3 regions of the Paenibacillus hodogayensis genome follow, and region 2 is predicted to be linked to each of the others. Evidence: riboswitches for the same ligand, from Rfam matches in the RefSeq annotation. Region 2 holds a riboswitch; each other region holds the start of a gene.
The links. A riboswitch is a leader RNA that binds a small molecule or an ion and turns the genes downstream of it on or off. The one in region 2 is predicted to bind cobalamin.

Region 1: linked by a shared signal. The riboswitch ahead of ABD796_RS07140 (ABC transporter substrate-binding protein) and the one ahead of metE (5-methyltetrahydropteroyltriglutamate--homocysteine S-methyltransferase) in region 2 are both predicted to bind cobalamin.
Region 3: linked by a shared signal. The riboswitch ahead of ABD796_RS01320 (ABC transporter substrate-binding protein) and the one ahead of metE (5-methyltetrahydropteroyltriglutamate--homocysteine S-methyltransferase) in region 2 are both predicted to bind cobalamin.

Annotation. Positions count from the first base shown of each region.
Region 1 is NZ_BAAAYO010000002.1:368,681-370,940, forward strand. It holds gene ABD796_RS07135 (FecCD family ABC transporter permease) at 1-360, opposite strand, end outside; gene ABD796_RS07140 (ABC transporter substrate-binding protein) at 361-1,329, opposite strand; cobalamin riboswitch at 1,511-1,718, opposite strand; gene ABD796_RS07145 (hypothetical protein) at 2,099-2,260, opposite strand, start outside.
Region 2 is NZ_BAAAYO010000020.1:24,216-26,475, reverse strand. It holds gene ABD796_RS32500 (MFS transporter) at 1-204, shown strand, start outside; gene ABD796_RS32495 (hypothetical protein) at 402-635, shown strand; gene ABD796_RS32490 (hypothetical protein) at 708-1,022, shown strand; cobalamin riboswitch at 1,102-1,291, shown strand; gene metE (5-methyltetrahydropteroyltriglutamate--homocysteine S-methyltransferase) at 1,449-2,260, shown strand, end outside.
Region 3 is NZ_BAAAYO010000001.1:345,610-347,869, forward strand. It holds gene ABD796_RS01315 (cobalamin-binding protein) at 1-25, opposite strand, end outside; gene ABD796_RS01320 (ABC transporter substrate-binding protein) at 71-1,063, opposite strand; cobalamin riboswitch at 1,350-1,553, opposite strand; gene ABD796_RS01325 (right-handed parallel beta-helix repeat-containing protein) at 1,627-2,260, opposite strand, start outside.

The DNA.
Region 1 (2,260 bases), on a different contig from region 2:
AAGTCCGAATAAAATGAGAAAGGCCGCCCCGACCGAAGCGCCGGACGCTACCCCAAGCGTATACGGATCGGCCAGCGGATTGCGCAGCACGCCCTGAAACCCCGCGCCCGCGACCGACAACGCCGCTCCGACCAATATGCCGAGCACGATGCGCGGCAGCCGTACCTTCATAATAATCTGCTCCGACGATTGGGGCCAGACGGCGGTTACCGAATCCCCGATCCACGGAATTTGCTTGAGCAATATTCCCCATACCTGCAAGACCGGAATATGCGCCGAGCCGAGCGACAAACTGACAACGACGGAAACAAGGAGGAGCAGCATTCCTGCCACTCCCCATGCCAACAGCTTACGCTTCATCTATTTCACCAGCTCCGGGTACAAAGCTTTGGCCATATCGACCAACGCCTTCGTAATGCGCGGGCCCGGGCGCGACATCAGATTATCGTCAAGCCCGACCACCTTGCCGCCCTGTATGGCCGCGATCTTGTCCCAGCCGCTGCGCTCCCGGATCGTCTTTTCCAGATTCGGCACGCCCTTGGCGAAGAAGATGACGTCCGGGTTCGCCTGGATCACCTTCTCCTCGCTGATCTGCTTCCAGCCTTGCAAGTCCGATGCCACGTTGACGCCCCCTGCAATTGCAATCATGTCGTCCAGATACTCGCCTTTGCCCACCGTCCAACCCGGGGAAAATTCGATGTACACTTTCTTTTTCTGCTCCGGCTTCAAGCCCTTCAGCGCATCGACGACTTGCTGCTTTTCCTTCTTCATCTGGCCGGCGACCTGTTCCGCCTGGTCCTGCTTATCCGTGATAACCCCCAGCAGCAGCACCCGGTCTATCGCCTCGTCGATCGTCTTCGGGTTCGTCTGGAACAAATTCAGCTTCAGCTCGTTCAGCTTGGTAACCGAATTTTTATTCAACGACAGCCCGGCGAATACGATATCCGGGTTGGCCGCGATGATCGCCTCCGGATTTCCTTGCAGGTTGCCCATCTTCGGCTTGCTCTTCGCTTCCGCCGGGTAGTCATCCAGATCGGACACGCCGACGATCTTATCGCCCAAGCCGATCGCGAACAACACTTCCGTCTCCGTAGGCGAAAGCGAAACAATTCGCTCCGGCGCCTTGGCGAACGTAAATTCCTTGCCCGAGCTATCCTTTAGCGTCAGCGGATAAGTCGTCTTCTTGCTTGTCGCCTGCGGCGCTTTGCCGGTATCCCCCTGCTGTGCCTGGGCAGGCTCCTTGACCCCGCCGGTCTGCTTGCCTTGACCGCATGCCGCAAGGCTCAGCGCGAGCGCGGATGCCAGCAGCAGCATAGACAGCTTCTTCATAGCGTTTCTCTCCTTCTCTTGCTCCGGACCGTTCCCGGAATGCGGCGATATGAGGTCCTCCGTCAAAAAAGCCCCCATCCTGATCAGGACGGGGGCGCAGCAAATACGGGCAATCGCACGGACAGCACGAAACGGTTTATCGTTCCCGAATAAGCCGGCTCCTTTTCCTCGAAGGAATCCTTAAGCTTTGCCAAAACAGGCAGGTCTCCTGACTCGAGAGGCGCGCTTGAAAGAACAGCGCCGCTTTCCCCGCCTTCCCGCTCCCTTCCGGGAACAGTGGCATACGGGCAAATACCTCGCTTACAGTGGCGGGACCGCGTCGGATTCGCACCGACTTCCCTTTTAACCCGCACGCCGAAAGACGCCGGGCACCTGTTGGCCGATTATGGTCTGGACTGCACCATGCTTGCTTGTGACTGCTATCTGGCTACGGATCGATTATAGGCTATATTGTCTCATCTGACAATAGCTTTCCGGGACCGTCTCACGGCAATCGCATAAGAAAAATCGGCGGCAAAGCGAGGCTGCGGTGACCCTTTGCTCCTCCAATCGCACTTGAAATCGGATTCCCTGTTTGAGTAGTAGCAGGCGGAATCCGATCTCAAAGGCGACCGCTTCGCTTTTGCGGACTCAAAGGCTCCCCTCCGCCTTCTCTGCATAGCCGGACTGTGTCTATTTCGATTGCCCCTGAGACCGTCTCACGGCAATCGCACTAGAAACAAAAACGGCCGCGCCGTCCGGCACGCCCGTTGGCGCTGATCGTATCCGCTTATCGTTCCGCCATCGCTTTCAGCACTTGCTTGGCAGCCTCGCGCTTCCCTTCCTTCAATCGCTGGATAATAAAGCCGTACACTTCTCCGCCTTTGTAACCGGCATCCTTGAGCAGCTTCGAATCTTTGAGCGGCACGCCGACCAGTTGACCGTCGTAGAC
Region 2 (2,260 bases):
CGCTCTGTCGCATCCGCCGCCTATAGCTTCGTCCGGTTCATGGGCGGAGCAATCTCGCCATGGCTTGCGGGCAAGTTGGCCGAGTGGTTCAGTCCGCGTATCCCGTTTTTCTTCGGAGCTTGCATGGTGTTACTTGGTGTTATTATCGTTCTGGCGCGGCGAAGACATTTGGCAAACATTGACGATGCAGTGTCGCATGGTTGAGGGGATCGGTGATGATTGTGAAGTGACGCTCGGGCTTGCATTTGCGAAGTATAGTTCTCTACCTATAGTTAACCAAGTATAAACCGTAGCGCCATATTCCCATTATAGGATAAAATTAGAAGAAGGCGTGATGGGAATTCGATAGAACTCATTTTCCTTACGCCTGATTCCTGAAATTTTGAGGCGGAGGGATTTTGATGAGCATCAGCCATTCCTTTCAAAAGCTTATTCTCGATCAAACGATTATGCATGGGCAGCTGCTGGCTGACCGGTTGTCCGAGTACGATGAGACAAAGACAGAGATCATCAGTTTATTTAAAATGTTGCAAGACCGACTACCTGAAGAACAGGTGGCGGTCTTATTCGCCTATGAAGAAAAAATCAATCATCTTCACAGTTTGGCCGAAGTTATATGTATAAACGAGGTTTAAAAAACGGAGTACTCTTCCGGGACATGCTTGCCGATCAGGTTTGACTGTCACAATTTGAAGGAGCTGATCGGGATGGACCCTATTATTGCCAAAACGGAAGAACGGCTCGAGTGGCTGAGCAGCGATGAAGAAACGATCCGTTTATACGAGGCGCGAGAACATTCGCTGATTGAGCGAAACAGTCTTATCGCCGAAGGAGAAGCAAGAGGAGAAGCAAAAGGAGAAGCAAAAGGAGAAGCAAGAGGAATAGCCAAGGCGGCCAGAGCTATGCTGATCGAGGGGATAGACATGACTGTCATAGCCAAAGTAACGGGTTTGTCTGTAGCGGAAATCGAGCGGCTGGCGGAGGAGAAAGAACATCTCTCGACCGATTCTTCGGGCACCTAATCCAATAATAACTATTCCGATAGGGTTTGCACAACCGGGCATTGTGTTGTATGATCCTTGTGTAACTGTGTTTTCATAACCGAATAATGTGGGAATAGGTGTGCCGGCGCTGCCGGTGCTTAAAAGGGAAGATCGGTGCAATACCGACGCGGTCCCGCCACTGTAACGGAGTAGTGTTTGACGAACAACGCCACTGATCGAATGATCGGGAAGGCCGTCAAACATGTCGATCCCGGAGCCAGGAGACCTGCCTGTTCTGACAGCACTGCTTTACCTACGGGAGATAGGGAGGTGTTAAAGATAGCGGCCATCATACGTACTAATGAGGGGGCATCTTTTACCTATGCGTTTTTCCGGGTAAAGGATGTCTTTTTTGATGTTTTCAAGCAATAAGCAGTCCGCGAGACAATAAGAGGAGGAACGGCTATGGGGACAACAACAATACGCAGCAGCTCGCTCGGGTATCCGAGAATCGGGGCCGACCGGGAATGGAAGAAGGCGCTTGAAGCATTTTGGGCGAGAAAGACGAGCGAGGTCGAACTGCTGGCCCAATTGGAAACGATCCGCTTGAATCATCTGCGCACGCAGCGCGACAAAGGCATCGATCTGGTGCCGGTAGGCGACTTCAGTTTGTACGATCATGTGCTTGATCTGGCGGTCCAACTGGGCGTCGTGCCGGAGCGCTTCGGGCATACGGGAGGACCGGTGCCGCTCTCCGTTTATTTCGCGATAGCTCGGGGCGTGCAAGGGGCGACCGCTTCCGAAATGACCAAATGGTTCAACACGAATTACCACTATATCGTGCCCGAGCTGGAAGGAGCGAAGCCCGCACTTCTGGAAAACCGTCCGCTGCAGGCGTACCGGGAAGCCAAAGAAAAGCTTTCGATCGAAGGGAAACCGGTCGTGCTCGGCTTGTACACATTCCTGAAGCTGTCCAAAGGCTACAAAGCCGAACAATTGGACGAACTGGTCGATCAATTTTTGCCGGCTTACCTGCAATTGATTCGCGAGCTGGATGAAGAGGGCGTACAGTGGGTGCAGATCGACGAGCCGATCCTGTCCGTATCGCTGCCAAAGGCCGAGATGAAGCGGGTTGCCCGTATCTATGAGGAAGTGCGTCGTGCTGCTCCGCGCGTGAAAATCTTGCTGCAAACGTATTTCGAGGGAGTCGAGCATTACGAGGAAACGGTCGCTTTGCCGGTGGACGGCATCGGACTCGATTTCGTGCACGGCTATGT
Region 3 (2,260 bases), on a different contig from region 2:
TCGGGCTGATCGAAACGATTCTCATGGCAAGACACTCCCTTCGGCTTCCCCTTACTCGAATGACGGTCTCTTACTTAATCAGATCTGGATAAATGCCTTTGGCAATCGTCCGCAAGCCATCCACAATACGCGGTCCCGGACGGTTCAGCGTATCCTGATCGACGCCGACGAGCTGGTTGTTTTTGATCGCATCGATTTTGTCCCAGCCGTTGCGTCCTTTAATGATTTGGTCGAGCGTTTGGCCCGCTTTGTCTTTGGCGCCGGTGGTGAAGAAAATGACGGCCGGGTTGTCCTGAATAATTTTCTCTTCGTTGATCTTGTTGTAGCCCTTCGTATCCGAAGCGATGTTAATGCCGCCGGCCAGCGTCAGCACTTCGTCCATAAACTCGCCCTTGCCGACCGTCCAGCCCGGCGAAAACTCGATGTAGACTTTCTTCTTCTGGTCCGGCTTGACTGTACCGACGGCGGTTTTGATGCTGTCAATGTCCTTCTTCATCTTGTCGGCCAGCTCTTTGGCTTCCTTCTGCTTGTCGGTCAATTGTCCGATGATCAAGACGTTGGCGATAATGTCGTCAATCGACTTGGGCTCGAACTTGTACAACGGCAGGTTCAGCGAGCGCAGCTTGCCGAGCGCATCGTCCTTGATGGAAATGCCGGTAATGACCAAATCGGCGTTGGCGGCCAGCACCGCTTCCACGTTCGGAGCGGAGACGCCGCCCAGCTTCGTCTTCGACTTCGCGGCTTCCGGGTAGTTGTCGAAATCCGATACGCCGACGATCCGGTCGCCCAGTCCGAGCGCGAACAAAATCTCCGTCTCGGCCGTAGAGGTGGAAGCGATCCGTTGAGGCGCTTTTTGCAGCGTAATTTCGGCGCCGGTCGTATCTTTTAAGGTAAGCGGGTATTTGGTGGCGGTGGCAGCGGCTTCTGTTTGTTTTCCAGCGGTCTGCTCTCCCGTCGGGGACGCCCCGTTTTTCGCGGTAGGTTCTTCCTTGTTCTTCGCTCCGCAAGCGGCGAGAGAGAAGCTAAGAAGGATAACTAGCAGTAGTGCGGCAATCTTGTTCATGAAGCGGTTCGTTCCTCTCCGGTTTGGAATAATGGAGAACGGCTTGCCGGTATTGAAAGCCCGTGTGTCTTCGCCCGGCGCAACGTCAAAAGCCCCGTTCCGTAGGAAGGGGCAGCGCATCAAGGATTTGCCAAGCACGGCACAATGGCGACGTAAGGCCATGACGCCAAAAAAACGGCGCTGCAGCGCGAAGCGCCCGTCTCCGGTCCGCTTTCGCGCATGGCCGCAACCATGCTGGGAATGATCAAATCGCTGAATAGCCGATCCTTTTCCGCGAAGGATGTCGTTGGCTGAAGCACAGTAGGCAGGTTTCCTGGCTTTCGGGCTTGCGAGTTCCCCGCCTTCCCATCCCGCATGCGGAACAGTGGCCTATGGAGTTCTCCCCGGTACACAGTGGCGGGACCGCGCCGGATTCGCACCGGCTTCCCTTTTAACCCGGCATTCGGTCTTCTTGCACCGAACGCGAGGCACCTACTGGCTGTTACAGTTCTTTCAATAGAGTCAAGCTCGTTTCACTCTGGCGATTATACCACAGCCTCGGTTCGGACGCTACGCTTGTTTCATTAACTGACAACCTGATAAGCGAACTGCACCTCCAGCCCTTCGGCCGAGGAGGCTCCGAGCACCCGGACCTGCAGCCTGCGCGGGCCGGCGGTTCCGTCTACGGTATACGGACTGACCAACGTCGTCGATTGCAGCGCCGAAGCGGCCGCCACCGCACTGCCGCCCGCGCTCGCCCCGTCGGCGTCCAGCCGCACGCTGCACGAACCGGCCGACAGCTTGCGGGTCACCTTGACGATCCGGATGCGCTGCCCGTCTACGTAGAACATATTGCTCAGGTCGTATACGCCGTCGGCAACCGGTCCGGCTATGCGCGCGAGCAGCAGTCCGTCGATCTGATCGACCCCTTTGTTGCCGGTGAACCGCGTCTGCGACGTTTGCGTCCCGCTCAGCAGGTAAGGTCCGGCCGCATTCCCCTTCAGATCGTTGTCGCTGACGAGCACGTCGGCCGCCTCGCTGACGATTCCGTAATCTTGCCTCGACACGCCGTCAGGCAGCGAGCCGATCGCATTGCCGACGATGACGACCCGCGATGCGGACGAGCGGAGGTTGATGCCCGCCCCGTTGCGCCAGGCGGATCCCCCGCCCAAGTACCCGTTGACGTAAGCGACGCCCTGCAGGTCGAACTCGGTCGGG